One region of the Paenibacillus hodogayensis genome, then DNA from elsewhere that is predicted to be linked to it. Evidence: riboswitches for the same ligand, from Rfam matches in the RefSeq annotation. Region 1 holds a riboswitch; each other region holds the start of a gene.

Region 1 (8,042 bases):
CAGTGTCGTAATGGCGTTCGTTATGAATCCGCTCGTATGCCACAAAAACCAGTGGGCATAGTAGGCGACGAACGTATAGGTGTCTCCGTTGCCGTCCACCCAGCCGTATCCGTCGTCCACGCCCCACGTCGGGCCTTTTTCCGGGTAGAGCGTGTTGACGAGCAGGCTGCGGTCGGCCAGCTCCGGTCGGAACGTGCCATGCTTATCGAGACCGCTGGCGTAATACGCGCCGAAGTCGTTGGTCGGAAACTTGTAGCCGCTGCTCGGGTCTACTATCTTCCACGGCTCGTTAATAGGATCCGCCGTATAAGGATAGTTTCCGTACTTGTCGATCTCCTTGCCGGTCACGGGACTGCCCTTCGCCTGGTTGACGCCATAGCTGCGGGGGATGGACTGCGGCGCGACCAGATTCCATAAAAAGTCGGGATCGAGGTTGACGTAAACGTCCGCAGCCGTTATGGCCGCGCTGCGCACGGAAGCCGCCCAATCGTACCCGCTCGCGTTTTGACGCGCATTGGCGACCTTTTGCGGCGTATAATACGTACTGCGCGTCTTGTCGCTGGTCAATGCCGTAACCGTCACCGGCACCGCCGCGTTCAGCGTGACGCCGCCTGTCGCAACGGTCGCCTTCAGCTCCGCGATGCCGGGCCGCACGCCGCGATACGCCCCGGTTGCGGCATCCACGGCGAGCGTCTGTTCATCCGAGCTGGCGTAAACGATATGCGCGCCGGTCAACGCCGCCTCCGTCCCGTCCCCGTACAGCCCGGTCAGCTTCGGTTCCCCGTATTGGCTGACCGTCACGGTCAAAGGCGCCGCCTCCAGCTTGAGCGAAGAAGGCTTCCTGACGCCGACGGTCACGTTGCGGTAACCTTCGACCGTCGCGCCGTTCCAGGTCGCGACCGCCCGCAGCACGGTCTCGCCGAAGGCCAGACCCTTTAATGTTCCTTGCGGCGATACGGCGGCCACCGATGGATCGTCCACCCGATATTCGGCGGCAGCCGAAGGCAGCTCGACGGTCGTCTGGTCCGCAAGCGTGCCGATCAACGCAATCTGCGATACGGCCCCGGGATACATCTCATCGGGCGACAGATCAATACGAACTCCTTGCAGAGCAGCATTGCTCGATACCCGTATCGACGCGTCCGCTGTAGCGATGCCCCGGTTCGTCGCAGCCGTGGTCGTCACAACAGCGGTACCGACCGACAAAGCCGTAACGGTTCCCTCCGCGCTTATCGCCGCAACGGCCGGCGCACTGCTGACATAGGTAACGCCGGTAACGGTGACCGGCGTGCCATCCGACATGGAAACATACGGCCGGATGGAGGCCGTCTCCCCGACGGTCAGTCCCGTCTTTGCCGGCGCGGCGGCAAGCAACACCTTGGGCTCTACCGGCGTCAAAATCAGCTCGCTCGCATACATGCTGTAGTTATCCCCCACAGTCGCCGATCGGTTTCGCCCGGTAACCGTAAACGTAACAGTATGGTTTCCGGCTTCCAAATAACGTTCGGCCAGTACGACGACCGGACCGAACCGGCTGCCCGGATCGTAAAAGTCGTACGTCCCCGCAGTTGTCCCGTCGATCGCGATTTGGCCGATGCCGGCGCTGAAATACAAATACCCTTTAAAAGAAATGCTATAAGTCCCCGTCTTGGCAACGGCAAACTGGAACGAGCGGGATTGCCCGACCGCTCTCGCTCCGATTGCCGCGCCGTAGGCGGCGTTGCGGGTCGTCACCGGCGGCGCGGTCAAAACGCCCAGCGCGGTCAAGTTCCCCGTCCCTGAAAACGCATCCAAAAACCGGTATACGACCGGCTCGTCCGCTGTTTCGGCCGATACCTTCGTCGGCGGAAGCAGCCCGATCAGCAGCACGAACGACACAATCGCGCTGATCCACGGGACAAAACGCCTATCCCGGCAAACCTGATGAACGGACAATCGTCTGGAACTCAATCAATTCACTCCTTCTTGAGAACGGATTGGATGCAAGAACGCATCGTTTCGTCAGTATAAAGGAGTGCCGAAGGAAAGCACATGGACATTTGATACGAGAATTTGGACAAATTTGCCCTATTTTGGATTAGATTTGATCAATACAAGTATTAAACATGTTATTATTAAGTCATGCTACCATTCGTTCGTTGGGAGGTTCAGAATGGACACGATGTATATGCCCGATATGGATACCGCCTTCCGGGTATACCAGACCCATCTGCGCGTGACGAAGCCTCATTGGTCGAGACCTCTGCACGATCATACGGTTTTTGAGATGAACTACTTGATCGATGGCATTCAGGACGTGCTTGTCGCCAACGATAAGATGACGATGCAGGCCGGGGACGTACTGCTTATTCCGCCTGGCGTTCCCCATCGCGTAACCGATACGAGAAACACGGAAGCGACGTATTTTGCGCTGCACTTTGATGTGGAGGACTATCCGTTCCGGGCCGCCTTGAGCAGGCATCGCTGCAGGCTGTACCGCCGGGGCTCCGAGGCGGAGCGGGTCATTCGCGATCCGCTGGTCTGCCTGATCGATACGATCCGGCAGGCGTACGACTCGAATCCGGCTCAGCCGTCCCACCGCATGAAGCTGGTTTCCCAGTTGTTTGCCGTATTTGCCGCGCTCGGGGACGCGGAGGAGCCGGTTCCTTCCGTCAACAATCCCGGAGAGGCAGGACAGCGGCTTGCCCGAAGGATGGCCGAGATGATCGAGGAAAGCGTCCGGTCGGCCGACGGGAGAAGCGCAACCGCGGTGGAGCACAGCATCGCGCGCATATCCGAGAAGCTCGGATACAGCCCCTCCTACTGCGCGCGTCTGTTCCGCCAAACATTCGGCCGCTCCCCGCGTCAGCACTGGACCCATGCAACGCTTCACCGCGCCCGCCTGGAGCTGCTCGATCCGGACCAGCCGCTCGAACGGATCGCCGCGAAACTCGGCTTTCAGGACGGCGCGCATTTCAGCAAACAGTTCAAACGCTGGACCGGCTGCTCGCCGAGCGAATATCGCCAAAACCGGCATAGCCTGTAAGAACCGTTTGACCGTGCCGGACGGAGAACAGGAACAGAGCGAACGCGTCCGGCGCGACAGTCGTTTCGTCAGTTGCCGGCCAGCTCTTCCTCGAACGATTCGATCTGCTTGTTCGTGCCGATGATGACCATGACATCGCGTTCGTTCAACACATCGGCTGCGGCCGGAGCGATGATGATGCCGCTGCTTTTGTTGATCGCCACGACGCTGCAGCCGTATTTGGCCCGCGGGTCGAGCTTCTGCAGCGAGACGCCGTTCAGCTTCTGCGGCACCGACAGCTCGGCGATCGTGTATTCCTTCGACAGCTCGATATAGTCGAGCAGATTCGGGTTGGCCAATTGATGCGCCACTCGTATGCCCATATCGCGCTCGGGGTAGATGATCCGGTCTACGCCAAGCCGCTCCAGCACTTTGCCGTGCAGCTCGGTCAACGCTTTGGCCACTACCTTCTTCACGCCGAGATCCTTAAGCAGAATGGCCGTCATGATGCTGGCCTGAATATCGTTGCCGATTGCGACAATGGCACAGTCAAAATTGCGTATCCCGATCGAGCGGAGCGTCTCTTCTTCCGTGGAATCAGCCACGATGGCATGCGTCAGCACATCGGACATTTCCTCTACGGTCTCTTCATCGCGGTCGATGCCGAGCACCTCCAGATCCTGATTGACCAGCTCCTTCGCCAGACTGGAGCCGAACCTGCCCAGACCGATTACGGCAAATTGTTTCATTTTCATCGAGAAATTCTCCTAACCGATTATGATTTTGCCTTCCGGGTGCCGGTACAGCTCCTTGTCCGGTTTCGGCTGCAGGGCGTACGCCAGCGTGATCGGGCCGAGACGGCCGGCGAACATCGTCAGCATAATGATGCACTTTCCGACGAGGGTCAAATCCGGCGTCAGCCCCATCGACAAGCCGACCGTGCCGAACGCCGAAGTGACCTCGAACAGAATCATCAGAAACGGATGATCCTCCGTCGTGGACAGCACCATCGCCACCACGATTACGAGGATAATCGCGAATAAGGTGAGCGTAATCGCTTTATAAATACGGTCTTTGGCCAGACGGTAATGAAACAGCACGATGTCTTCCTTGCCTCGCATCATCGCCACCATCGCTCCGATCAGCGTCGTGAACGTCGTCGTTTTGATACCGCCGCCGGTCGAGCCCGGAGACGCCCCGATAAACATCAGCATGATGATAAAAAACTGCGTCGCCTGCCGCAGCCCGGCGATATCGACCGTATTGGCCCCGGCCGTGCGCGGCGTGATCGCCTGGAAGAAGGCGGCCAGCACTTTGCCCGAGCCGTCCAGCGCGCCGAGCGTGCGCGGATTCGTATATTCGAACAGGAAAATGACGATGGCCCCGAACACAATCAGGAAAGCGGTCATGCTCAGCACGACTTTCGTATGGAGGGACAGCTTGCGCCTGTTGCGGTATTCCATCACCTCGGCCATGACGATAAACCCGATGCCGCCGAGTACGATGAGCGCCATGGCCACCGCGTTCACCAGAACGTCGTCGGCATAAGGGACTAGGCTGCGGAATTGGCCGAACAAATCGAAGCCGGCATTATTGAACATCGATACGGCGTGGAATACGCCCAAATAAATCGCCCGCCCCGGGGAAAAATCGAACGACCAGCGAATGGCGAACAATGCGGCGGCGGTCAGCTCGATGACCAGCGAATAGACAAGCACCTTGCGGATGAGCCGCACGATGCCTTCCATGGAGCCCTGATTCAGCGCCTCCTGCAAGATGAGCCGTTCCCGCAGCGAAATCCGCTTGCCCAGCACGAGCGCGATCAAGGTGGACATCGTCATAAAGCCGAGACCGCCGACCTGAATAAGCGCCATAATGACCACTTGGCCGAAGACGGAAAAATAAGTGCCGGTATCGACCACGACCAAGCCGGTCACGCAGGTGGCCGATGTCGCCGTGAACAAGGCGTCCGCGAAGCGGAGTCCTTGTCCGTTCGCCGACGATATGGGCAAGGACAGCAGCACGCCGCCAAGAACAATAATGAGCGCGAATCCGATGACAAGAAATTGCGGAGGCGTGAGACGGCCCAGCAGCGATTTTCGTTTCAAGGGCGATTTCTCCTCGTCGGATGATGGGAACAGGCAGCGGGCGTCACAATCGGCGTCCTGCTGCGGCGACTCCGTTTCGCCGAACGAGCGGAGCGAAAGCGCGCCGGAGGGTCGCGTTTTTTTATGGGAACAACAAAAAAAGACACTGGAATCCCAATGCCGTTGGCGGTGTGGTTTCCTGACTGGAGCCTACGAGGTTAGCTGACGGATTCGGGTCGTTAGGCACCCTATTCGCGGCGGCGACGGCCACCGGCGAAATTCACCCCTACAAAAAATGGTTCCCCCGTTTTCATAAAGAAATTCGGCTCGATATGGTGGTTTGTAGCTGACGAAGTGATTATAATCCCGCAGCGTTCAGAGCACAAAGCCGCAATTTCAGGATAATCGCTGTAAAAACAGGAGATCGGGCAAATTAAGCGCGCTGTCGGGCCATTTTCGTTGTCCCGTATACGCATTGCTCCGTTTCCCGGCGTAAAGCCCGTTTCGGAGGAGCGTTCGGGGGCCGCGGGCAAAGTGGCAATTGCCCATAAAGTGTGATACGGTAGAAAAAAAGAGGGGGGCTGGCATGCGACGCTCGCAATCTTCCTTGCTCGGGACTTTGGCCATTATCGGAATTTTGCTGTTTATCGCTACGAACGTCTGGCCGTCCTTGTCCGGAGCGAAGGATAAAGCCGTTATCAACGAGACGCGCCCCGCCGTCACGAAGCATGCCGCCATCTCCGCAGCCGAAGACTACACGGCCCGCCTGAACGGCAACACCAAGGTCCGCGGGACGATAGCCATCTACCAGTCCGACAAGCTGCTAAGCGGCTATGTGCAAAAAAACGGCCTGGTGCACGGCTATAAGGACCATTTTGCCGAAAACGTACCGATCGATTTCTATCGGGTCGAGCTTGCCGCCGAAGGCAAAACCGTTTACAAGGTCGACGTCAATATGACGAACGGCTCCGTGCTCGGCTGGCAAAAGCGCAGCAGCGGCAGCGCGCCTTCCGTACGCGATGGCCGCCTCATCGCGGAGACGTACTTGCAGCAAGCGGGCATTCCGCTTGAAGGGCTGCAAATGCTCATTCCGAACACTACGAAGCCGTACCAATTCGCTTTCGAGCACCGCGGCGTGAAGCTCGGCGAGGCGAAGCTGCGGGAGATCGTGGAAATCCGGGACGGCGAGGTGACGGCTTATCGCAAAGAGCTGCTGGTGCCGAAAAGCCACACCGACTGGGTCGGAAAGCAGGACCGGGCCGCTTCGACGATGACCCGGTGGAATATGATCGTTTCGGTCATCATGGGCATGGCGGCGATCGCGCTGATGATCACGAGGCGCAAGCAGATCGCTTTCGTCCGCGGTCTTTGGCTGACTTTCACGTTTCTGGTGCTGTATTGGATCAATAATTGGAATATGCTGCCGGCGTTCAAATCGCTGGAGACGGACACGATCGATCCGTTTCTGGCAAGCGATACGACGGGCGGTATGATGATCTTGATGAATATCGTCGTGGCGGTGATGGGCGCCGTCGGCTACTTTTCCTTGGCGGCCGGTCAGCCCCTCTGGCAGGATCGCGGCTTGCATCTGTGGCCGAGATGGCGAGAGGACGGATTCGGCGAGGACGTACTCGCCGGAATGAAGCGCGGCTACTTGCTGGCCTGCTTCCTGCTTGGCTTGCAGTCGCTGCTGTTCTTCATCGCCGAGCAGCGGTTCGACATGTGGGCGGTCAACGATCCGTCCGGGTCGATGTATAACCTGCTCAAACCCGAGCTATTTCCGCTAATGGCATGGACGGCGGCTATCTCCGAGGAAGCGATATACCGGTTTTTCGGCATCGCGCTGTTCCGCAGGCTGCTGCCGAGCACGTTTTTGGCCGTCCTCGTGCCGAGTATGATCTGGGCGTTCAGTCATACGCAATATCCGATCTACCCGGTGTATACCCGGTTTATCGAGGTGACCGTGCTCGGCGTCGTATTCGGCTACGCCTTCCTGAAATTCGGCTTCGCCACCGTCCTGTTCGCGCACGCCATCATGGACAGCCTGCTGATGAGCCTTTCCTTGATGAACATGGGCGGATTCGACGATGTCGCGCTCGGCTTGTTCTACATCATCCTGCCCGCCATCGTCGCGTGGACGATCTGGCGGCTGCACCGCAACTTCCGGGGGAGACGAAGTATCCATGCGCCGCCGGGCTGACCGATAACGCCCGTACCGTGACCATGGCGGCTTTGCGGCTAATAAACCTGTCGGGTCAACCTATTCTTAAAACAAAAAACCAGTCCAGACACAAGGAGTGTCAGACTGGTTTTTTGCTTTTATCCGAGCGCTGGCCTCGAAGAACGCGCCGAAAAGCCCGGGAGCTACATCCTGCCCCGGGCCAATCGTTCTGTTTCCATTTCATGGGGCAATCAATCCGCCGAAGCGTCCGGTCCTTGCAGGGCGGACAAAATGTCCCGCGCCAGCTTGTCCCCGATCCCGATCGGGCGGAAGTCCTCCACGGCGGCTTCCTTGATTTTTTTCAACGAGCCGAAATGCTTCAGCAGCTGCTTGCGCCGTTTCTCTCCGATACCCGGTATGGCGTCAAGCTGGGAGGCGACCATCGATTTGGCCCGCGTCTCGCGGTGGAACGTGATCGCGAAACGGTGCACCTCCTCCTGAATGCGCTGGAGCAAATAAAATTCCTGGCTGTCCCGCGGCAGCGGCACGATTTCTGGCGGATCGCCCATCATGAGCTGCGCCGTCTTATGCTTCGCGTCCTTGACGAGACCGCAAACCGGGATATACAGTCCCAGCTCGTTCTCCAGCACATCGAGAGCGGCCCCGATCTGCCCCTTCCCGCCGTCGATAACGATCAGGTCCGGCATCGGCAGCTGTTCCTTCAGCACGCGCTCGTACCGGCGGCGGACGACCTCGCGCATCGTCTCGTAATCGTCGGGCCCTTGCACCG
Region 2 (8,042 bases), on a different contig from region 1:
TACGCGGCAGACCCGCAAGCTGCTTACGCATTTTGATATTCAGGCGCGGCTCTTCAGCTATCATGAGCATAATAAGCATGCCAGCGGTCCGGAGCTTGTGCGGATACTCGGCGAAGGCAAGTCGTTGGCATTGGTGAGCGACGCCGGGATGCCGGCCATCTCCGATCCGGGCTACGAGCTCGTACGTCTCGCGGTGGATGCGGGTATCCCGGTCGTGCCGATTCCCGGAGCGAATGCGGCATTATGTGCGCTTATTGCGTCCGGCTTGCCGACGGAACGCTTCCTGTTCGCCGGCTTTCTGCCTCGAGAGCGCAAGAAGCAGAGGGAGGAGCTGGACAAGCTCGGCCGGACGCCGGCAACGCTCATTTTCTACGAATCGCCGCATCGGGTGATTAAGACGCTGGAGACAATACGGGACATGTGGCCGCAAGCTTCCGTCGCCGTGGTCCGGGAGCTGACGAAACGCTATGAGGAGATCGTACGCGGGACGGTAACGGAATGCGTGGAATGGCTGTCGGATAAAGAAACGATGGGCGAATATTGTCTGGTGGTCGATCGCGGCGGCGAAGCGGAGGAAGCGGGCGGTGCAGAGGGCGCTTGGTGGGCGGAACTGACTTTGGAAGAGCACGTGGAACGATACGAACGGGAGAGCGGCGACCGCAAGGATGCGATGAAACGAGCCGCAGCAGATCGGGGCGTCAGCAAGAGGGATATCTACAACGCTCTGCTTGAAAAATGACGAAAACAAAAAAAGATCCCCAAGCGCAACGCCATCACATCGCACTTGGGGATTACAGAGGAGATATATAAAGGTTAGAATTAACTTGTTCGTAGTTCTATTATAACCTATAATTCCGATTTTGTCTTTTAATTTGTCATAGAATTATAAATTTCTGCTAACTCGGCCAAACATTCTTTGCTGATCATCTTTCCTTTAAAGTAGACGAGGTTGTCGGCGTTGCCGGTGAAAATACAAGCAGGCTCGTATTTTTTGAGCATGATGCGCTCTCCGTCTACGTAAATTTCCAAAGCGTCTTTCTCCCCGATTCCCAGCGTACGGCGAAGCTCTATCGGAATCACGACACGCCCGAGTTCGTCAACTTTTCGGACAATACCTGTTGATTTCATCATATGTTCAAACTCCTCTCAAAATTTTCGTCATTATTCGACAATGTTTTCGTTAATAATCATACCAACCATTCCCATAATAGTCAACGCGAATTGAGACGTACAGATGTAGTTTCGCGCGCGCGAATTCATTTGACAGTGCCGGGAAGTGCTGATATTATCAGCTTTTTCTTATAAGGGGCGCTAGAGCTTTACACATAAAACCCCAGTGCGGATAACAAAAGGATAACAGAAAGACTCGTAATTTGGAAGACAAAAATTGAATAGTTTTCGACAATTTCTTGTACCATATGTCGAACGTCGACAGCATACGATTTCTGCCGCTGGCGAATGTCGCCATCTTCTGTTTGTGCGAGGCTTTTTCGCCGGTTTGGTATATACTTGTAAGTAAGAGACTGGTCAAACTATGAATGTTCGGGAGGTTGAGCATGCCCCGGCAGCTGACGGAAGAAAAAGTGTTTAAAGATCCGGTTCACAAATACATTTACGTGCAGGACGAGACGATCTGGAATTTGATTAATACCAAAGAATTTCAACGGCTGCGCCGAGTTCGTCAATTGGGCACCTCCTTCATGACGTTTCATGGCGCGGAGCATAGTCGATTCTCCCATTCCCTCGGCGTGTACGAGGTGACGAGACGAATTATTTCCCAATTCGAACGCAACGGCTATGCGGATTGGCCGAGCGAAGAGCGGCTGTTGTGCCTGTGCGCGGCGCTTCTGCACGATATCGGGCATGGGCCGTTTTCCCATTCGATCGAGAGCGTATTCGGCACCCATCACGAGGAATGGACTTGCAAACTCGTTCTAGGGGATACCGAGGTGAACCGCGTCCTAACCGAAGCCGACCCGGACTTGCCCAATAAAGTGGCCGACGTGATTTGCAAAACGTACGGCAAGGAAATCGTCGTCAGTCTGATCTCCAGCCAATTGGACGCCGATCGGATGGATTATTTGCTGCGGGACGCCTACTATACCGGGGTGCATTACGGCACGTTCGACATGGAGCGGATTTTACGCGTGATTCGTCCGTTTAAAGGGCATCTCGTCGTGAAGGAGAGCGGGATGCATGCCGTTGAAGACTATTTGATGTCGCGTTACCAGATGTATTGGCAAGTGTACTTTCATCCGGTTACCCGCAGCTCAGAGATTGTCCTCCGTAAAATATTCGAGAGGGCCAAACGTCTTTATGAGGATAAGTCGTATGAGTTCCGTTTTTTGATCGGGCCGATTACCGGCTTGCTGGAGCGCAGGATGACGATTGAAGATTACCTGACCCTAGACGAGTCATACGTACAAATGATCATTACGCAATGGATGCAGGAAACGGACTCGATCTTATCGGACCTGTGCGCCCGCTTTATGAACCGTCGGCTGTTCCGATATACGGCGTTGGATCTGCTGGACCCGGCGCTGGAGGAAGAGCTGCGGCAAGGGATGCGGACATGCGGAATCGACCCGGACTATTATCTGGAAATCGATTATTTGACCGATTTGCCTTATGATGTATACCGTGCCGGGAACGAGGAGGAAAGCCTGCCGATTTGGCTGCTGAACGGCAAAAACGAGCTGCTGGAAATATCCCGCAAATCGGACATTATCCGTTCGATCAGCAGCATTCACGGAGGCAAGCATCATATTTATTATCCCGCCGAGCTGCTCGCGAAGACAGACGGCTGTCTGTCGCCGGAACTGCGACGGTTGCTGGAGCAGGCTTGATGCGGCAAAGAAGAAGAAATGAACGCGGAGGGGCATTATGCTGACAGATACACATACACATTTGAATGCGAGCCAGTTTGACGACGACCGGGAGGAGGTTATCGAGCGCGCCCGCCAGCAAGGGGTGAGCCGGATTATTAATATCGGCTTTAACCGGGAGACGATCCCGACCTCGATCGAGCTCACCGAGCGGTTCGATTTTATTTATTCCGCCGTGGGCTGGCATCCGCAGGATGCGATCGATATGCGCGCCGACGATCTGGACTGGATCGAAGAGCTGTGCAAAAAGGAAAAAGTGGTGGCCATCGGCGAAATCGGTTTGGACTACTACTGGGACACCTCGCCCAAGGACGTGCAGCACCGCGTTTTCCGCGAGCAAATCCGTCTGGCGCGGCGTATCGGCATGCCGATCGCTATCCATAACCGGGAAGCGCATCAAGATATCGTGCAGCTGCTGCGCGAGGAGAAGGCGGAGGATGTCGGCGGCGTAATGCACTGCTACTCGGGAAGCTGGGAGACGGCCAAGCTATGCCTCGATATGAATTTCTACATCTCATTCGGCGGGCCGATCACGTTCAAAAACGCGCGCCAGCCGAAGGAAGTGCTGACTCAGGTGCCGCTCGACCGGTTGCTCATCGAGACGGATGCGCCTTATTTAACGCCTCACCCGCACCGCGGCAAACGCAATGAGACCGGGTATGTCCGTCTGGTCGCCGAAGCGGCCGCGGAGCTCAAAGGCGTCACGCTCGAGGAGATTGCGGCGATTACTTCGGATAACGCGACGCGGCTGTTCGGCATGCCGGCTCTTTAATAGAAATTTAATTGAAATTTAAAGTCCCCGTCCCGTTGGCCGGCGTCCTTTGTAGGCGCCAATCCGAGGGAGCGGGGACTTTTATTTGTACCGATCAGGCTGACCTTTTAGCGGCTCCGCGGCGAAAAGCAAAAGCAATTGCGATCCCGATTAGCGGCAGGGCCAGCAGCCAAGGAGTGAAGACGGCCGGCCGGCATAACGGAAGCGCGAGCACCAACGCAAGAGCCAACTGGACGGCGAAGGAAACGCGAACGGCGGATTTCTGCCGCAGTGCTGCAGGAAGCGGGTACAGCGCCGGCCAGACCGAATGGCGGTGAAACTGGTGAAGCGAGCCGAGCTGTACGCCTGTCACCACCTGGAACAATACGTAAACGGCGGCGAACAGCAGCGGACCTTCCACGGCGAGCAGGATGGCGAGCGCGACGAGCGACAGTCTCAAGACGATGCCGAACAGCTCGGAGCGGAGCAGGGTCAGCCAATACAAGTAGCGGAAAGCTTCGCTGCTGCGAAACGGGACGCGCGCGGCCAACCGGGACAAGGCACGTCTTGGTTTTACGCGGTTCGGCAGCTCGTCCACATCGATGAACATATGGAAAAAGAGCAGCAGATTCGTGCGGTGCCCGGCCTCGACGAGCCGCAAATAGGGCCAGTTTACTTTCAGCCTGCGCGAAGCGGCCGCCCAGCCGCCCATAATGGCGAACGATGCAGCGAAGCTGCCGATTCCGGCTATCCAGCCGTACCGGTAAAGCGCGTACACGATGCCGAAGCTGCCTATCCAGCGCGCGAAACGGAACAAGGTTCGGTAGCCCGAACGTACAAAGCTATTCTCCATCCAGCTTCCGAGCAGATTGGCGAATTTCAGAGCCAATGCTAATAGGGCGAGCCCGAGAAGGGGCAGCGCTCCGTCGCCTGCGCCGTGCCGGTAGAGAGGCATGGCGGCCGATAACGCAAACAATACCGCGAACGCTTGCATGGCAAAGCTGTACAGCAGCGCATTGCGGAAATAAACGCCCATCTTCGCCTCCATCGGGAGCAGGAATACAAGATCGGCCTCGCGCAGCAGCGTCCGGATTGGGCTTAAGGCGATAAACGGCGTCAGCCAGCACGTGATGACGAGCATATAGGGGAACGTCTCCGGTAGTTGGATCAGCGCCTTGCCGTACATATAGGAGGAAGCGATGAACACGATCATCATGAACATGAACAAACCGCTTCGCCCGGCGTAAATCGTATACCGGGCTACGATGCGCAGATGGGCGGAGAGACGCTCCTTCCAGATCGCCGCCGCCGGGTTCATGAAGCGCCGCCTTTCACCAGGGTGTAGAACAGCTCGTCCAGGGTCGATTCCGGACCGCTCCCGGGTACCTGGGAGCGCAAATTCGACAGCGCTCCCTGTGCGGCGATTCTTCCCCGGTGCAGCACGATAAACCGGTCGCAATACGTTTCCAGCGTGGACAAAATGTGCGAGCTGATCAGGAAGGAGGCGCCTTGGCGCTTGCGCTCGACCATTAATTCGAGTAGCGAGCGAATGCCTAGCGGGTCCAGTCCGAGAAAAGGCTCATCGATAATATAGAGAGGAGGTTCAGTGAGAAAGGCGTTCATAATCATTACCTTCTGCCGCATCCCTTTCGACAGCGTCTGCGGGAATGAATCCAGCTTGTTCGTCATGTCGAATTGTCCTGCCAGAACGGCGGATTTTTGCTCGAATTGCGCGGAATCGAGGCCGTATGCCATCGACGTCATCCGCAGATGCTCGCGGATGGTCAATTCCTCATACAATTCCGGCGATTCGGGCACGTAGGCAAATGAGCTGCGGTACGTTTCCGCGGATTGCCCGGCTTCTCGACCCAAGATGCGAACCGACCCTTCGTGAGGAGCAAGAAGACCCAAAATATGTTTAATGGTTGTACTTTTTCCAGCTCCATTCAGTCCGATTAGCCCGATCATCTCTCCGGGACCGACCGAAAAATCAATCTCGCGAATGATCGGACGATTCCAAATATATCCACCTGAAAGCCCCTTCACCTCGAGTATGGTTTCCATCTTTTCCCTCCAATTTTGGTTGCGTTTTTCACTCCATCATACCATTTTTGGCTGAAAAACAGCATCTCGGACAAGATGTTTTTACTAAAATGGCTATATATCTCAAGACATAGAGGTATATGACGAAGAAAAACAGGGATTTGTTGCAAGAAAAAACGGAATAAAAGCATTTTTTTCGGCTTTTCGCGAAAATAAGGACTTTTCATCCTCTTTACAGCTTTTTCATAAGGCTTTAATATTACGATCATAATGATTCGAAATTGAATACCGCCATCGACTTACTATCGCTGAATTTCCAAATGGGAATCGGGGGAACCAAGTTTACATGGGGTGAATTTCGAGGCAGCCGTCCGCCCGGCTTGTCTCGGATAGGGCGACTCTCTTGCCCGAACCCGTCAGCTAACCTCGTAAGCGTGAAGAGAGAGGCACGATTGTCGGGCAACGAAGCGCCATCCTTGACTGGGATGAGCATTCGGTTATATGCCGCGAGAAGAGTACCTCTTCCATGCGGCTTTTATTTTCGACATGTTCGAAAATAATCCTGTACGGACTAATTAGGCATAAGTCGTCATAAACATAGCCCCAACATGCAACAGCCGATGGCAAGCATCGAATCATCCAAAAATTGAAACCAGGCCGCGTCAATCCAGTCATGCGTAACACTCGACCGCGAGAACTGATGAAGGAGGACCGCATAAGTGGGCGCTATTCCAAACGGAAACACCCATGTAAAACGATCATCCAGCATGTCTTTCGCAATGCGATGGAAGCATGAAAACTTGCGTTTGATTTCACTAGGCGCTTTGTTTTCGATCGTGATGGCAGTTATGTTTGCACTGCTTTTGTATGGTACGTCAATCAAAAAGGTGGATCTGGTCGTCAATGGGGAGCAGAAGCAGATCAAGACGAGACAAGCGACATTGTCTGCCTTCCTCGACGAACAACACATATCCGTAAGCACGCACGACCGCGTATCGGCCGTGTTGGAGACGAAGCTCAGACATGGGGCAACGTATACCGTCACGCATGCCATTCCCGTCCAATTGACCGCTGACGGCAAGACGGAAACGCGCTACACCGTAGCCAAGACCGTTGCGGGGGCGTTGGAGGAACTGAGCGTAGACCTAGGGGAGCTCGATAAATTGACTCCCGCCAAGGAAGAAGCTTTGGCGGCCAATACACCCATTCAGATTGTACGGGTGCAGAAGCTGCTGGAAAACCAGACCGAGTCGATTCCGTTCGATACGGTCAAGACCAACGATCCAAACTTGCTCAAAGGCAAGGAACAGGTCGTAACGGAAGGCAAGGAAGGCATTCTTGCCAAGAAGATCGAGAAGGTGTACGAGGACGGCCAGCTCGTGGCCGAGAACGTCGTCGATACGAAGGTCGAGCAGGAGCAGATCGACCAGATCGTGGCGCTAGGCACGAAAAACCCGGTCGTCGTATTGTCCGCCGCTTCGCCGGATATCGAGGAAGTGACCAAGGGCGGCGTCAAGTTCGCGTATAAACAAATTATTAGTAACGTCACGTTGACGGCCTACTCCGTCGATGCCGCTTCGACAGGCAAAACGAGCGAGCATCCGCAATACGGCATGACGTTTTCGGGAACGAAAGTCAGCGAAGGGCGAACCATCGCTGTCGATCCTAAAGTCATCCCGATCGGCTGGTGGGTATATATCGAAGGAATCGGTTTCCGTCGGGCAGAAGATACTGGTAGCGCTATCAAAGGCAACATTATCGACGTTTATTTCGACAGCTCCGATTATGCCAAACGATTCGGCCTAAAGCGCGGTTATAAAGTATACGTAATCGGCAAGGAAAAGCCGTCCGTCAACTAGTCGTGTCATTTTGGCTTTAGGAAGGAAGGCTCTGTTCGTTATTACCCGGATTGCGGTTGCGTGTAACAGCGCAGTCCGGTATATTGTAAATAAAGTGATCGACGCAAAAGAAGAGGGGCGCCCTCTTCTTTTTGTTCGTCTTCAGGGAAAGGAACGAAACGTCACATGATCCGAGAAATTATCGTCGTCGAAGGACGGGACGATACGGTAGCCATCCGTCGTGCGGTAGAGGCGGAGACGATCGAAACGGGCGGCTCGGCCATCAATGAGCAGGTGCTGCAGCGTATCGCCATGGCGCAGGAGCGACGGGGCGTCATCGTGTTCACCGATCCCGACCATGCCGGCGAGCGTATCCGCAAAATAATCGCGGCTCGCGTGCCAGGCTGTAAGCATGCTTTCGTGTCCCGCGAGGAAGCGATGCGCAAAGCGGACATCGGGGTAGAAAACGCTTCGCCGGAGGCGATCGTCAAGGCGCTGGCCAACGTACGCACGGATGTCGGCGAG
Region 3 (8,042 bases), on a different contig from region 1:
AAGTAAGAGACCGTCATTCGAGTAAGGGGAAGCCGAAGGGAGTGTCTTGCCATGAGAATCGTTTCGATCAGCCCGAGCAATACGGAACTGCTCGGCTTTATGGGGCTCGACCACCACATCGTCGGGGTCGATAAATATACCGACTGGCCGTCCAGGACGAACAAGCTGCCGAAGCTCGGCTCGGATTTGAACATTGATATGGACGCCTTGGAGGCGCTGCGACCGGATCTGGTACTGGCGTCCCTGACGGTTCCCGGCATGGAGAAGAACATTGCCGCCCTGGAGGAACGTGGCTTGCCGTATATCACGCTCAATCCGAAAACGCTCACCGATATCGCGAACTGCCTGACCACCCTCGGCGAGGCGCTCGACGAATCGGAGCGGGCCCGGGCGGCCCGCAGCAAGTATGAGGACAGACTCGCTTATTACGCCGAGTTAAGCCGGCGGTGCGCAGACAAGCCCTCCCTGTACTGGGAATGGTGGCCCAAGCCGGTGTTCACGCCGGCCGGCGGCAACTGGCTGACCGGCATCAGCGAGCTGGCCGGCGCCGTCAACGTATTCGCCGATGAACCGGCTGCGAAGGTCAAGACGGATTGGGACGACGTGCTTCGCCGCGATCCGGACTACATCTTGCTCGCCTGGGTCGGCGTGCGGGAGCAGCAGGTGAAGCCGGAGAACGTCCGCAGCCGTCCCGGGGCAGACAAGATGAGGGCCGTCGCGGATGGTAGGATTCGCGTTATGGAGGAGTCGCTGTATTGCCGGCCTTCGCCGCTGCTTGTAGCGGGCTTGAGCAAGCTGGGTCATATGCTCCATCCGGACGTCTATCCTCCTTTCGATGCCGAGGAGATGGAACGCTGGCTGGGCGATAAGGCGATTTGAGCGAATCGGGCTTTGCTTCGCGCTTCCTCAGGATGAAATCAACGTGTAGACTTCCTTGGGGCTTGAGACGGGTCTTTCAACTCGAAGATGACATTCAAACCGTTCTGGTTTGAGTGTCATTTTTTTTACGCTACAGAGAAGTTTTCTTTTTGGCATAAAGAGCTGCTCGAAGCCGGCGAGGCGGGTTTTTGAGAGGTTTGCGGCGGTTGGTAGTGTTCGAAAGAACGTTATTTGTTCCGAAAGAGTCTCGTTTTGCAGGAATAGTGTTCCTTCTGGTATTACCGAGCGGTTCAGAGCCAGCGAGGCGGGTTTTTAGTGGCTTGCGGCGGTTGGTAGTGTTCGAAAGAACCTTATTTGTTTCGAAAGAGTCTCGTTTTACAGGAATAGTGTTCCTTCTGGCATTACCGAGCGGTCCAGAGCCAGCGAGGCGGGTTTTTGGGGGTCTGCGGCAGTTGGTAGTGTTCGAAAGAACCTTATCTGTTCCGAAAGAGTCTCGTTTAGCAGGAATAGTGTTCCTTCTGGCATTACCGAGCGGTCCAGAGCCAGCGAGGCGGGTTTTTGGGGGCTTGCGGCGGTTGGTAGTGTTCGAAAGAACCTTAATTGTTCCGAGAGAGTCTCGTTTAGCAGGAATAGTGTTCCTTCTGGCATTACCGAGCGGTCCAGAGCCAGCGAGGCAGGTTTTTGGGGGCTTGCGGCGGTTGGTAGTGTTCGAAAGAACCTTAATTGTTCCGAGAGAGTCTCGTTTAAAAGGAATAGTGTTCCTTCTGGCATTACCGAGCGGTCCAGAGCGAGCGAGGCGGGTTTTTGGGGGCTTGAGTGGTGTGGTAGTGTTCGAAAGAACCTTAATTGTTCCGAGAGAGTCTCGTTTTGCAGGAATAGTGCTCCTTCTGGCATTAACGGGCAGTCCAGAGCGAGCGAAGCGGGCTTATGAGAGGTTTGCGGCCCGTTCCGGCGTTCGTGCTCTTCCACTATTTGGCGAGAAGCCGGTAGCTGCAAGTCCGGCAGAGGCGGGGTGAACCAGGGCGCTCGGGTGACACAACTGCACTCCTGCCGGAACGGCGGGTCGCTGGAGACGGTCTAGACGGCTCCGCGTGGACAACCGGGCTCCGCGTGGACAACCGGGCTCCGCGTGGACAACCGGGCTCCGCGTGGACAACCGGGCTCCGCGTGGACAACCGGGCTCCGCGTGGACAACCGCGGCTCCGCTTGGAGGACCGTGCTCCACTTGGACAACCGCGGTTCCGCTTGGACAACAACCGGATTCGTGCGATAATGGCGTAAGACTCTCAAGGGCAAAGGGAAATCGGCCCGAATCGCAGCGCAAAGGAAGGGTTTGACATTATGGAACGCGCAGCTTCGCTTGCAACCTTTCTTGGAGGCTTGCAGTGGTTGTTTTTTATGTTTGCCAACACCGTTGTTATTCCATTGTCGATCGGAGCGGCATTCCAATTGCCGGATGCGGAGGTGGCAGCGGCGATGCAGAGGGCGTTCGTGCTGACGGGAGCGGCCAGCGCCCTGCAGGCACTAATCGGCCATCGCTATCCGCTGATGGAAGGGCATTCGGGCATGTGGTGGGGGATGCTGCTCGGCATGGCCGGCTCCGCGCCGTCGCTTGGACTGTCGCTTGGCGAGATGGGCGGGGCGTTGGCGCTGGGCCTCATCGCCTCCGGCGTGCTTACGTTTGTCATCGGGGCGGCCGGATTCGGTCATAAGCTTGCCCGCTTGTTTGGCCCGGTCGTGACATGCGTGTATTTGTTTTTGCTGGCGCTGCAGTTGACGCTCATCTTCTTCAAGGGCATGCTCGGCTATACGCCCGGCCATCCCGTCTCCGTTCCGGTGCTCCTCCTGTCCATGCTGGCGGCGTTGGTCGTACTGCTCGTGCAGGCGGGCAAAGGGTCGCTGCGCAACTATGCCGTCCTCGTCGGCATAGCCGCAGGCTGGATCGCGTACGCGGCATGGCTTGGCGAGCCGGGTGGAAGTAATGCCGCGGCAGGAGGGGCGGGAGCGTCATTTGTAAGCTGGTTCCCGTGGGGCATGCCGCATATGGAATGGGGCATTTTCCTGACTGCCCTCGTGACTGGCCTGCTGAATTGCTCGAATCATCTGGCCGCTTTGAGCGGTGCCGACGAGCTGTACGGACGGCGTTCGGAGGCGAAGCGGTACCGCAGCGGATTTATGGTAACCGGCGGCTTTACGATCGCAGGCGGGGCGCTCGGTCTTGTGCCGTATGCCCCATACTCCTCGACGCTCGGCTTCTTGCAAACGACGGGCCTGCTCAAACGGGGTCCGTTCCTGCTCGGAGCGGCAATGTTTATCGTAATCGGACTCGTGCCCCCGCTCGGGGAGCATTTGTCGGCGATGCCGATGACCGTGGCGCAGGCGGTGTTGTTCGTCGCCTATTGGCCGCTGTTCGGCTCCGCTCTGCGAGCAGCGTCGAAGCTGACGCTGACGAATGGGGTGGTAACCCGTCTGGCCGGTCCGGTCGTGCTCGGCGTATCCTTGATGAACGTGCCGGCGGAGGCGTTCCTGGAGCTGCCGCCGTTCATCCGGCCGCTGATCGGCAACGGGCTGTTGATGGGGGTGCTAGTGGCTGTCGTGGCGGAAAATGTGTTCGTGCGCCGCCCGAAGTCGGCTGCTCCGCCGCAAACGGACGCCGCGGAGTGACGGGAAGAATACGAATCAAAGAAAAGCAGGCCGTCGGCGGTGTCCGATGGCCTGCTTCGTTTGGTGCGTAGTGCAATATCCCGGTTTCGGGCCGATGCGACAGGCCACGGAGCGACAGGGCGAGGAGACTCTGCGGAGCGAGGCTTCAACCGCGGGCGGTAAGACGGCGTGCCCTCTGCTGGGGCATATCCGGCAGCTCGTTGACCGAAACGACGTCGGCCGTTTTTTTCTTCGGCTTCGCCCAGTACCGCTCGTTGCCGGGCAGGTCGTCGAACCAGGAAGCATCCTTCGGGCAGTCGAGCGCCATGAAGGTGCCATACCGGTTATCGCGCGACTGATGATATTTCAAGTAAGCTTTGCCGTCCTCGATCGCCAATATCTCGATCTTGCCCGAGGTGTGGCTCATCGACAGCCGGACGCGCTTGCCGAGACCGGACGTGCGGGCCTTCGCTTCCTCGACGATCCGGTAAGCTTCCTCCAGCGTGAGGACGAAATCGCGGTTGCCGGCCACCGGGCGGTTGATGAAAAAATAATACGGGGTGACGCCGGCCCACGACAGCTGGTCCAGCAGCTCGCCCAGCACGGCCGGATCGTCGTTGATGCCGCGCAGCACCGGCGTCTGATTGACGACGATGGCGCCGGCCTCGTGCAGCGCCTCGAAGCCCCGCTTCGCCTCCGGCGTAATTTCCCGCGGATGGTTAATATGCGCCATGACATAGATGCGCCTTTCCGCGCTGGAAAATTCACGTATCGTAGCAAGCAGCTCCTTATCCTCATAAATGCGCATCGGATTGAATACCGGGAGCTTCGAGCCGAGCCGGATAATTTTCACATGCTCCATCGCCCGCAGTCTTTCGAAGATCGAACGCAGCTTCGGAGTAGCCAGAATGAGACTGTCGCCGCCGGTAAGCAGCACGTTGTTGATCTCCGGATGTCGGGAGATGTACTCCAGCCCGGGCTCCACGTCGGACAGCGCCTCTTTGACGTCGTTGCGAAACAGACGCTTGCGGAAGCAGTACCGGCAATAGGCGCCGCACACTTCGGAGACGATCAAGAGAGCGGTCGTGCGGTATTTGTGCTGGCACCCGGGCACGACGTAGTTCGTATCCTCGTCGGAAGCGTCCCAGCGGCCGTACTCCTGCAACTCCCCTTCGTTCGGAATGACCAGCTTGCGGATCGGATCGTTCGGGTCGGTCCAGTCGATCAAATTCAGGTAATAGTCGTTGACGCGAAATACGAATTTCTCCGTAATTGCCTTGAGCCTTTTCCGTTCCGTCTCCGGAATCTCCGTCAATTTGTCGATATCGGTCATGTACTTCGGCTGTGCCAATGCGCATACCTCCCATTTCCTCTGGTTTGATCTATGTGATCCGCCGAATCGCCGTTCCGTCTCCGGTTTCAAGCGGACCGGACAGACGACTCGAAGGGTAAAGCGCTCTATTTAAAAATATAAATAATGGATGATTTTGAATTTTAAGGATTTAATGAAGACGAAAAAAAGCCCGCAAGCATCCAGGGGCGCATATCCCCTGTAGGCTAGGGCCTTTTAAAGACAGAAAAAGACCCTGGTAGCGGGTCAAAATCGCGATATATGCATTGACCCATCTGCTGCTGACGAGGTTAGCTGTCGGACTCGGGAAAGATGGTTCCCTACGACGGTCTGCCTGACGCAAACCGTTGATTCGCCCCTGAAGAGTGGTTCCCCCGCTTTCCGATTACGATAATCGGAAATTAAGCGTACTGAAATTGTATATAACGACGGTACGGAAGTCAAGGGGAAATGTAAAAAAACGGGATCGCCAGCCGTTGGTCCGCCGCGCGGTTTCCTCCGCGCTTCGTCCGGGAGGGCGCAAGCGGGAGGGGCCGTACGTACGTTTATTTGATGCCGGAATGGATGAAGCTGTTCATAAACTGCCTTTGGAAAAGCAGGAAGGTGACCAGTAGCGGCGTAATGACGAGCAGCGTCGCCGCGCTGACCTCGGTCCACTGCGCCCCGATCTCGAACGACTGCGCGAAGATGGCGAGTCCGACGGTCAGAGGACGGTTCTGTACGGAGTTGGTCACGATAAGCGGCCACAGGAAGTTGTTCCAGTGGTAGCTGACGGAGACGAGTCCGAAGGCGATGTAGGACGGACGGGCGAGGGGGAAATATATTTTCCACATAATCTGCCATTTCGAAAAACCTTCTACGCGGGCCGCTTCGTCAAGCTCCGGCGGAATCGTCTTGAACATTTGACGCAGGAGGAATATGCCGAAAGCCGAAGCGAAGTAGGGCATCATGATGCCGAGCTTCGTATCCAGCAGCGACAGCTCCTTGAGCACGTTGTAGTTGGGAAAGATGAGCACGTCTGCCGGGATCATGATCTGTACGAGAAACAGCAGGAACACGATGTTTTTCCAGCGGAACTCGACCCGGGCGAACGCGAACGCCGCCATCGTGGCCGTGACCATCTGCACGGCGAACACGCACGCGACGATCAGCACGGTGTTGACGTAATATTGCGCGAACGGAGCCGCCGCCCACACTACCGCGAAGTTGTCGAACGTAAAATCAAGCGAGAACGAAGGGGACAGCGCAAGCTGCTTCGGCCGGAAGGCGGTCAACACCACCCACAGCAGCGGGACGAACCAGAGCGCGGCAAGCGCAAGCAGCAGCCATCGGCCGATATTCCACGATTTCAACCGCATAAGCACGCCTTTCTTCCCGTAGGGAGAGTTAATTGTAATGAATCTTCTTGTCGAGCCCGAAGAAATTGAGCGCCGCGAACAGCAGCAGCACCGCGATCATCACGACGGTGAGCGTGGACGCCATCCCTTGGTCCCAGAAGCTGAAGGCCGATTCGTAGATATAATACAAGAGCAGGTTGCTGGCATTGTTCGGTCCGCCCTTCGTCATGACGAGCAGATGATCGACCAGCTTGAACGAATTCGTCAGCGCCACGATCGAGACAAACAGCGTCGTCGGCATCAATAGCGGGAAAGTAATTTTGCGGAACACCGTCCACCGGCCAACCCCGTCGACCTGAGCGGATTCGTACAGATCGGGCGAAATATTTTGCAGCCCGGCCAAATAAAAAATCATAAAATAACCGGCTTCCTTCCAGATCATCATGGCGATCATGGCCCACATGACGTAAGTCGGGGAGCCCAGCCAGTTGATCTCGTTCATACCGAGCGCGGTCATCGCCCGGCTCAGCAGGCCGTATTTGGGCGTGTACATGAACAGCCAGATGTTGGCGACCGCGATCATCGGCACCATGGACGGGTAGAAAAACGCCGTACGCATGAAGCCCGTGCCGCGCAGCGCCTTGTTGGCAAAGACGGCCATCAGCAGGGCGAGAGCAAGCGAGGTCGGCACCGTGCCGAGCGCAAAGAGCAGGTTGTTGATCATCACTTTGGCGAACACTTCGTCCGCGAGCAGCGCCCTATAATTGTCGAGACCGATAAAGAAAGGCTCGGGCGAAGCCAGATCCGCCTGATAGAAGCTGAGCCGGACCGTTTTGAAGATCGGATAAAAGGTGAACAGAAACAGGAAGATCAGGGAGGGCAGCAGCAGCAGCCAGGCAAACAAGCCCGACTTCCAGCGCCCGAACGTTCTGACGTTCACTGGGAAACCCCCTTGGCTATCGTGATGCGGAAGCAGGAGGGGGCGGAGGCGCGCCAGGCTGCAAACGATCGCAGCGGCTGCCCCGGCCCCCGGCTTTCCGCGTAGTGTTACTTGTTGAAAGGCGCGAGCGCCTTATCCGCTTCTTCCTGCGCTTTCTTGAGCGCTTCCGCCGGCGTTGCGCCGTCCGTCAGCACCGCTTGCACCTGATCGCTGATCGCTTTGGTTACTTTGCCGTTGTTATGCGTCGACAGCTCGGCCGAAGCGTACTGGAGCTGGTCGCGGGCGACGAGCGCTTGCGGGAATTCGGCGACGTACTTTTTCATCCGCTCGGTCTCGTAGGCCGACTTCTTGACGGCGACGTAGCCGGTGTCGATGCTCCATTGCGCGGCGCGCTCCGTTTCGGTCATGAACTTGACGAATTCCCAAGCCGCTTCCTGCTTTTTCTTGTCGATATCCTTGAAAATATAGAAGTTGCCGCCGCCTGTCGGGCTGCCGAAGCTTTTGTTTTTGGGCAGGTAGCCGACGCCGAAATCGAACTTGGCATTTTTCTTGACGTTGGACAAATTGCCGGTCGTGTGATACATCATCGCCGTCTTGCCTTCGAGGAAGTCGGAAGGGACCGTACCCCACTCGGTTACGCCTTGAGGCATGACTTTGTCCTTCATTGCCAGATCGGACCAGTATTGCAGGCCTTCGATATTTTCCGGGGTGTTGAACATGACCTTTTTGCCGTCCTCGGTCATCAGGTTTTTGCCGTTTTGCAGGGCGAACGTCTGCAGCATCCAGTAGGCGAAGCCGGACACCGGTATTTCCAGTCCCCATACGCCGTCTTTGGTCAGCTTCTTGGCGTAGTCGCGCATCTCGGTCCACGTTTGCGGCGCCTTCTCCGGAT
Region 4 (8,042 bases), on a different contig from region 1:
AGTCCCACGTCCGGCAATTGGGTGTATGCCATCGTGGAAGGTACGGTGCCGGAAGGAGCGGCGGGCGTGCGAATCATGCCCTATTCCGGAGTCAGCACAACCTGTGTCGGTTATTTCGACGACATCTCGCTCGTACGAAGAGGGGACTTTTCAGTGAAGCCTCAATTCGGACCGGTGCAGACGATTCCCGATGCCGTCATGAATAAGCTTGGCAATTCGGGAGCCGTCGGGCGGGCTGCGGACGGAACGCCGGAAACGTACTTTTTCGGGAACGGGGCACCGGGTACGTTCTACGCGCTTAATGCCGCAACGGGGGAGAAGCTTTTTTCGGAACAACTTCCAGGAGAAAATATTGTATGGGGGATGACATTCTCGCCGGACGGCAACGTTTATTTCGCCAGCCTGGAAAACGGACGGCTGTATCGCTATTCGCCAACCTTGCGGAAGATCGACAATCTCGGCGTTAATCCGTCTGGTACGTTTGTCTGGGATCTCGGGGCCTCCCCGGATGGCCGCTATATTTATGGCGGGGTGTACCCGACAGGCAAAATGTTCGAGTACGACACACAGACGAGCACGTTCCGGGATTTAGGCGTCATGAAGCCAGGCAAACAATATGTTCGCGGACTTGGCGTTTCCGATTCCTACGTATACGCCGGTCTGGGCACTTACGCCGATTCCGAATCTCGGGTGGTGGTTCGTTACGATCGGCGGACAGGCGCGAAAACGGACATTGTCGTGCCGACTACCGCAACGTTCATTAATGACGTTTATGCTTATGGCGCTAAACTGTTTGTAAGCGCAGGCTCGCTCTACGTGCTCGATGCAGCGACGTTTGGACAAATCGATGCATTCCCCTTTAGCGGGAAGCTGTCGCCGCCTTCGCCCGATGACGCGAATCTGGTCTACTATACGAACGGGAAAAACATATACAGTTATCTGCTCGACACGGGCGCGAAGCAGGACGTCGGCACAATGCCTTCCATGTCCGCTACAGGAATGGTTGCGCTGGACTGGGTCCATCCGGCGGCAGGACCGTTTGCCGGCAAAAACGTACTTTCGGGCACGTCGTTGTACGGAGACGGATTTCTGTTCGATCCGGTAAGCGGCAGCTCGGTTTCGGTAAATCTGGCCATAGGCGGTTCTCCGGTGCAGACGCACGTCATGAAAGCGGCCCCGGACGGCAAGCTGTATCTTGGCGGTTACCATCAAGGGGTCAGTATCTATGATCCGCTGACGAGAAGCTTCCTTGTCCAGCAATTTCATACGCCTCAACCGGAAAGCATCGGATTTTTGAACGGCAAAGTGTATTACGGCATGTACACCGGCGCTCAAATATTCGAGTACGATCCGGTTCGGCCATGGCAGTTCGGAACGGCAGCGGGCAGTAATCCGTATCTCGCATACGATATTCAGGACGAAGACCGGCCGTATGTCATGGCCTCAGGGGATAATAAATTGTTCATCGGAACGTTCCCCAACTACGGGCACTTGGGAGGCAAGCTGACCGTCCACAATACGGTCGACAACACATGGAAAGAATATACCAATTCGAGCCTCGTCCATAATCAAAGCATTACGGGATTGGCTTATCGGGACGGGAAATTGTACGGAAGCACCTCCATTCGCGGAGGACTGGGCATAGAGCCCACAGAGGCGCAAGGTAAACTGGTCATATGGGATGTGGCCGGCGAACGGAAAATCATGGAGCGTTCCTTGGATCTGCCCGGCCACCAGCCGCCGCTTATCGGCAATTTGGCCTTCGGTCCGGACGGGCTGCTGTGGGGAGTGACGGGAAGCGCCATCTTCGCGCTCGATCCGGTTACACTGGATGTGGTCAAGAGCCGCACGCTCTACTCGCCGAACTTGGACAATCTTGGCGCTTACCGTCCCTTCGAGCTGTATGTCGGGGATGACGGGTATTTATACACGACGATCGGGCTGTCGATTACGGTCATTGATCCCGATACGCTGGAGTTCGAGCAATTGGTTCCGAAGGCGGATTTTAGCGCATTGGGGAAAGATGGGAGCATCTATTACGCTTTCTCGAAAGGCAAGGACCTCTACCGGCTTCCGGTTAAACTGCAGTCCGTCACGATCAGCACATATGCATCCGCACTTCCCTTGCACGGTTCTGCCGTAATGGGGCTGGAAGGCTTGCTTGCGAACGGCAAGCAAGCGAATCTTGGCGCGGCGACGATCCGTTACACGTCGAGCGATCCGCAAACGGTATCGGTGGACGTGTACGGCCGAGCAACCGGGTCTGCCATCGGAGAGGCGGATATCCGGGCGGAGGTATCGCTGGACGGAACGACGGTGGAATCGGCACCTATACGGATCCGGGTTGTCGCCGACGCCCCTTACTAGAAAATTTCGCCGGCGCGTAAGGCATCCTGTTGAAAAAGCCCCCCATTCGACGTTCGAATGAGGGGCTGCTTCGTTTTAGGCGTACGGCAAGCGCTCTAGTGCAGCAAATGCTTGTAAGGGCTATAATCGATGCCGTTCTTGTCGAGAAACGACACGAGGCTTTTGTAATCGCGCTTCGGCGTGGCCAGAATATATCCTTCGATGCACAGCTGCTCGGTCACTTCAGGCGCGCCCTTCTCCAGAGCGACCTGTCCGATGCGGGCGGCAATGGAATGGCGGGCAATATCGCGGAACGCGCCGGGGACCGGAGACACGAGCTTCTCCAGAAACGCCTTGGAGGCATCCGTCCACAGATGACGGGACGCATCGACATAATGATTTTGCCAATCGAGCTTCGACTTGCCGTCGGCCTTCGGCAGCACCTTCATGAACTTGCGGAACATGAAAAATCCGCCAATGGACATAAAGGCGAGCAGCACGAAGCCCCAAAACAGCAAAAACAGCATGAAACTTTGCGAAGGCATGATTCATTCTCCTTGTCCGGCTGGTGTTACTGGAATTATACCGCATTCCTAGATTTATTTGAAGTTTCTTAGTACAATAAAGGGAAGTACAAGCAAAGGAGTCGAAGACGATGTTGAAAATAGGCTCGCACGTCTCTTTTTCCGACAAGGGGCTGCTGAATGCGGCGCAGGAAGCCGCCATGTATGGCTCCAGCACGTTTATGATCTATACCGGAGCGCCCCAAAACACCAGACGCAAACCGATCGAGGAGCAATATATCGAGGAAGGCAGAGCTCTTATGGAGCAAAACGGCATCGGTGAAATCGTCGTTCATGCCCCTTATATTATCAATTTGGGCTCGTATAAAGAAGATACGTTCGAGCTGGCCGTCCGCTTCCTACAGGAAGAGATCCGCCGCACGGACTATCTCGGTGTGCGCAATATCGTGCTTCATCCGGGCGCTTACACGGACAAGGACGCCGAATACGGCATTGCCCGCATCGCCGAAGGGCTGAACGAAGTACTTCGCGGCACGAAGGACACGAACGTCAACATTGCGCTGGAAACGATGGCAGGCAAGGGCTCGGAGATCGGCCGTTCGTTCGAGGAGCTGGCGCAGATTATGGACAAGGTCGAGGACAACAAGCGGTTGACCGTCTGTCTGGACACCTGTCACGTGCACGATGCCGGTTACGACATCGTGAACGATTTCGACGGCGTATTGGATCATTTCGACAAAACGGTCGGATTGGACAGGCTGGCCGTTATCCATCTAAACGATAGCAAAAACGTCCGCGGGGCCGGCAAAGACCGCCATGCTCCGGTCGGCGCGGGGCTGATCGGCTACAAAGCGATGAACTATATCGTGCACCACGACAGTCTGCAGCATTTGCCGATGATTTTGGAAACGCCGTGGATCGGCAAAGAGGACAAAACCGTCCGTCCGATGTACGAAGCGGAAATTGCCCTGCTGCGCGGAGATTTGAACGGGCGCTTCGGAGGGGATTTCCTCGATCATCTGGATCGGCTGCATCATTATTTCGGCAAGCAGGAGATCGATCACCGCGAATTTATTTTGTCTACCTGGGACGTTCTGAAGAACGATGCAAAGGCGAAGAAGGCCGACCCGCGCGAGCCGATGGAACGGCTGTACGATATGGTAGAGGAAAGCCGTTTGTTCCCCGACCTGAGCGAGGAGCAGATCAACCATCGCATTACGGCATGGTTTGCCGGCAAGGAGCTGTTGGCCTCAGTCTGATCGGCGGGCAGCTTGATCAAGAAACAAGCGGAGAAGAGAGAGAGGAACGAGAAGCCATTATGAGTCCATTGGTTACACCAACGAATCATCCCCGTTCCGACCGTCATCGCGAGAGGGCGAGGATGCTGATCTCTTGCCCGGACCGCCCGGGAATCGTCGCGGGCGTTTCGCAATTCTTATCCCGGCACGGGGCGAATATCGTCCAGTCGGACCAGTATACGATGGACCCGGAGGGCGGACTGTTTTTCATTCGGCTGGAATTCGATCTTCCGGAGCTGGAGGAGCGCTTGCCCGCTCTGAAGCGCGATTTTGCCGAGACGACTGCCCGTGAATTTGCCATGGACTGGCGGGTGACGCAAGCGGGTCGGAAGCAGCGCCTGGCCATCTTCGTCTCGAAGGAGGACCACTGCCTGCTGGAGCTGCTGTGGCAATGGAAATCCGGCGACTTGTACGCCGATATCGCCATGGTCGTCAGCAACCACCCCGATATGCGGGAGACGGTCGAAACGTTCGGTATTCCGTACCATCACGTTCCGGTTACCGCCGAAACGAAGCGTGAAGCGGAGGAGAAGCAGCTGGAGTTGACCGGGGGAGTCGATACGATCGTTCTGGCGCGGTATATGCAGATCATTTCCCCGACGTTCATCGAGCGTTTCCCGAACCGGATCATTAATATTCACCACTCGTTCCTGCCGGCCTTCGTAGGAGGTAAACCGTATGCGCAGGCTTATGCGCGCGGCGTGAAAATTATCGGGGCGACGGCGCATTACGTGACCGAGGAGCTGGACGGAGGACCGATCATCGAGCAGGACGTGCAGCGAGTAAGCCATCGCGACAACGTAGACGCGTTGAAGCGGATCGGCCGGCATATCGAACGCATCGTATTGGCCAGAGCGGTCGCATGGCATGCCGAGGACCGGATTTTAACCCATCAGAACAAAACGGTTGTGTTTAATTGAATCGGTTTTCATAGAAAAGATAAGGACATCTTTCGCCGTCTTCCGGACGCGCAAGATGTTCTTTTTTTGTATGCGCAGCAAGGCTTCCCGGCCGAATGGAAAACATTATGCAGTGACCCGTCCATAGAGCCATGTTACGATGTAGAAACCGCAGAGGAGACGGCAGGCCGCAACAAGCTTTTGCCGTTTTTTCATGGGGAATACAACAACAGGCCGAAGCTTCTTCGGAAGCGCGGGGAACCCAATGTTCCGGGGTGAAGCCCATCGCAGGGCAGGGGGATTGCTCTTTGACCCGAACCCGTCAGCTAACCTCGCAGGCCCAAACAAGGAGAGGATTTTTACATGCGTTTCAAGAAAACCGTAATGACCGGAGCACTCGCCCTAAGCGTAATCGTCGGTACAGGTTCCGCGTACGCTTCACCCAGCACGTCGGCGGATCGTGTGTCGAATGGAAATATAGCCGATTGCTACGGACTGTCCTTGAACGGTCAAGCTCTAAACGTTCAGTCCTTGAACGGGCTGAAGCTGAACGGTCAATCGCTGAGCGATTTGCTAAACGGTCTGTCTCTGAACGATCTGCTTCAATCGATCCAGCAAGGTAAGACGACTATAGTATGGCCGGGAATGTCGAACGGTATTCCGGGTTCGCAAGGCGGCGGTGCTGACCATAACGGCAGCTCCGGAACCGATCAAGGAAGCGGAGACGACGGGACGAACGGCGGACAAGCCGGAGGCGGTACGGAAACGGGAACGGTTCCGAGTCCGGGGGCCGGTACAGGTAACGGAACCGGCACGGGCGGCACCCCTACCGGCAACGAGAATGCTCCGACATCGGCTTATGCCGAGCAAGTCGTGTCGCTCGTTAACCAGGAGCGCGCAAAAGCCGGTCTGAAGCCTCTTGCCAGCGATGCGGCCTTGACGAACATGGCGCTGGACAAAGCGAAAGACATGTACAACAATAACTATTTCGATCATACGTCCCCGACCTACGGATCGCCGTTCGATATGATGAAGTCCTACGGCATTCAATATTCGTATGCAGGAGAGAATATCGCCAAGGGCCAACGCAATCCGCAGGAAGTCATGAATGCATGGATGAACAGCGAAGGCCACCGGCAAAATATTATGAGCCCGAACTTCACGAAGATCGGCGTAGCGTACTATAACGGCGAATGGGTGCAGGAATTTATCGCCAACTAATTCGCAGATTCTGAAACAAAAATCCGACAGCCGAAGGTTTCCTTCGGCTGTTTGGCTTGTATTGAATATTGAGAACGGTTTTCAGTCATAGATTGTGGTAAACGGCGAAAGCAAATGGTACAATAATGCAAAGCGACTGCAAGTGTCCGCTGGACAAAGAGCAGGGTTCGCGTCCGGTAGACAACCGCGATGCGCAATACCGATTTTGGGAGGAATGGAACGATGACGTCTCAAACGAAATCAATCGACCAGTTGGCGATCGATACGATCCGTACGCTGTCTATTGATGCCGTGCAAAAAGCGAATTCCGGGCATCCCGGCATGCCGATGGGGGCAGCGCCGATGGGGTACGCCCTATACGCGCGCCTGATGAAGCACAGCCCGGACCATCCGGAATGGATCGATCGCGACCGGTTCGTACTCTCGGCCGGCCACGGCTCGATGCTGCTGTATAGCCTGCTTCATCTGAGCGGCTACGATTTGTCGTTGGACGAGCTGAAAAACTTCCGGCAGTGGGGAAGCAAAACGCCGGGCCATCCGGAGTACGGCCACACGGCAGGCGTCGATGCCACGACGGGCCCGCTCGGACAAGGCTTTGCCAGCGCAGTGGGCATGGCGCTCGCCGAAGCTCACCTGGCTGCGACTTATAATCGCGATCAATTGAATATTATCGACCACTATACATATGTTATTTGCGGCGACGGGGACCTGATGGAAGGCATCTCCGGCGAAGCCGCTTCGCTGGCCGGCCATTTGCAGCTGGGCAAGCTGGTCGTGCTGTACGATTCGAACGACATCTCCCTTGACGGCGAGCTGAATTTGTCGTTCTCGGAAAATGTTAAAGCCCGCTTCGAAGGCTACAATTGGCATTACAGCCTCGTCGAGGACGGCAACGATCTTGCTGCCATCGAGCAGGCGGTTCTGGCTGCGAAGAACGATCCGCGCCCGTCGCTGATCGAAGTCAAAACCGTAATCGGTTACGGCAGCCCGAACAAAGCCGGCAAGGGCGGTCATGTCGGACCGCACGGCTCCCCGCTTGGCGTTGACGAAGTCGTGCTGACCAAAAAAGCGTACGAATGGCCGGAGGATCAGCATTTCCACGTGCCGGCGGAAGTGTATGCGCATTTCGCCGACGCGAAAGCGCATGGCGCCCAAGCCGAGCAAGCGTGGAACGAGCTGTTCGCCCGCTACGAGCAAGCGCATCCGGAACTGGCGCAGCAATTCAAGACGGCCGTTGCCGGCGAGCTGCCGGAAGGCTGGGACGCCGATCTGCCGACTTACAGTCCTGCGGATAAAGGTATCGGCACGCGGAACGCTTCCGGCAATGCCATCAACGCGTTCGCGGCCAAAGTACCTGCATTCATCGGCGGCTCCGCCGACCTGGAGTCTTCGACGATGACGCATATGAAGGGGCTCGGGCAGCTGACCCGGAACGATTATAGCGGCCGCAACGTCTACTTCGGCGTACGCGAGTTCGCTATGGGAGCGGCTTTGAACGGGATGGCGCTGCATAAAGGCGTCAAGCCTTACGGCGGCACGTTCTTCGTCTTCTCCGACTACTTGCGTCCGGCTGTTCGTCTTGCCGCCATTATGGATCTGCCGGTTACGTACGTGCTGACGCACGACAGCATCGGCGTAGGCGAAGACGGTCCGACCCACGAGCCGATCGAGCAGTTGGCCGCCTTGCGCATTATTCCGAACGTGACTGTCTTCCGTCCGGCCGATGCCAACGAAACGACGCAAGCCTGGCGCTA

Evidence for each region. A riboswitch is a leader RNA that binds a small molecule or an ion and turns the genes downstream of it on or off. The one in region 1 is predicted to bind cyclic di-AMP.
Region 2: another riboswitch for cyclic di-AMP. It lies ahead of ABD796_RS30250 (resuscitation-promoting factor); the one in region 1 lies ahead of ABD796_RS22720 (TrkH family potassium uptake protein).
Region 3: another riboswitch for cyclic di-AMP. It lies ahead of ABD796_RS01305 (KamA family radical SAM protein); the one in region 1 lies ahead of ABD796_RS22720 (TrkH family potassium uptake protein).
Region 4: another riboswitch for cyclic di-AMP. It lies ahead of ABD796_RS08045 (CAP domain-containing protein); the one in region 1 lies ahead of ABD796_RS22720 (TrkH family potassium uptake protein).

Annotation. Positions count from the first base shown of each region.
Region 1 is NZ_BAAAYO010000010.1:870,300-878,341, forward strand. It holds gene ABD796_RS22705 (heparinase II/III domain-containing protein) at 1-1,950, opposite strand, end outside; gene ABD796_RS22710 (AraC family transcriptional regulator) at 2,153-3,025, shown strand; gene ABD796_RS22715 (potassium channel family protein) at 3,094-3,759, opposite strand; gene ABD796_RS22720 (TrkH family potassium uptake protein) at 3,772-5,112, opposite strand; cyclic di-AMP (ydaO/yuaA leader) riboswitch at 5,284-5,429, opposite strand; gene ABD796_RS22725 (CPBP family intramembrane glutamic endopeptidase) at 5,678-7,291, shown strand; gene uvrC (excinuclease ABC subunit UvrC) at 7,504-8,042, opposite strand, start outside.
Region 2 is NZ_BAAAYO010000015.1:52,518-60,559, reverse strand. It holds gene rsmI (16S rRNA (cytidine(1402)-2'-O)-methyltransferase) at 1-739, shown strand, start outside; gene ABD796_RS30275 (AbrB/MazE/SpoVT family DNA-binding domain-containing protein) at 868-1,131, opposite strand; gene ABD796_RS30270 (HD domain-containing protein) at 1,557-2,846, shown strand; gene ABD796_RS30265 (TatD family hydrolase) at 2,884-3,657, shown strand; gene ABD796_RS30260 (ABC transporter permease) at 3,752-4,954, opposite strand; gene ABD796_RS30255 (ABC transporter ATP-binding protein) at 4,951-5,700, opposite strand; cyclic di-AMP (ydaO/yuaA leader) riboswitch at 5,976-6,128, shown strand; gene ABD796_RS30250 (resuscitation-promoting factor) at 6,480-7,538, shown strand; gene rnmV (ribonuclease M5) at 7,704-8,042, shown strand, end outside.
Region 3 is NZ_BAAAYO010000001.1:337,644-345,685, reverse strand. It holds gene ABD796_RS01320 (ABC transporter substrate-binding protein) at 1-6, shown strand, start outside; gene ABD796_RS01315 (cobalamin-binding protein) at 52-879, shown strand; gene ABD796_RS01310 (uracil/xanthine transporter) at 2,221-3,543, shown strand; gene ABD796_RS01305 (KamA family radical SAM protein) at 3,689-4,873, opposite strand; cyclic di-AMP (ydaO/yuaA leader) riboswitch at 5,138-5,291, opposite strand; gene ABD796_RS01300 (carbohydrate ABC transporter permease) at 5,419-6,231, opposite strand; gene ABD796_RS01295 (carbohydrate ABC transporter permease) at 6,260-7,150, opposite strand; gene ABD796_RS01290 (ABC transporter substrate-binding protein) at 7,258-8,042, opposite strand, start outside.
Region 4 is NZ_BAAAYO010000002.1:584,611-592,652, reverse strand. It holds gene ABD796_RS08065 (hypothetical protein) at 1-2,367, shown strand, start outside; gene ABD796_RS08060 (DUF2621 domain-containing protein) at 2,463-2,891, opposite strand; gene ABD796_RS08055 (deoxyribonuclease IV) at 3,002-4,129, shown strand; gene purU (formyltetrahydrofolate deformylase) at 4,189-5,088, shown strand; cyclic di-AMP (ydaO/yuaA leader) riboswitch at 5,290-5,423, shown strand; gene ABD796_RS08045 (CAP domain-containing protein) at 5,431-6,288, shown strand; gene tkt (transketolase) at 6,511-8,042, shown strand, end outside.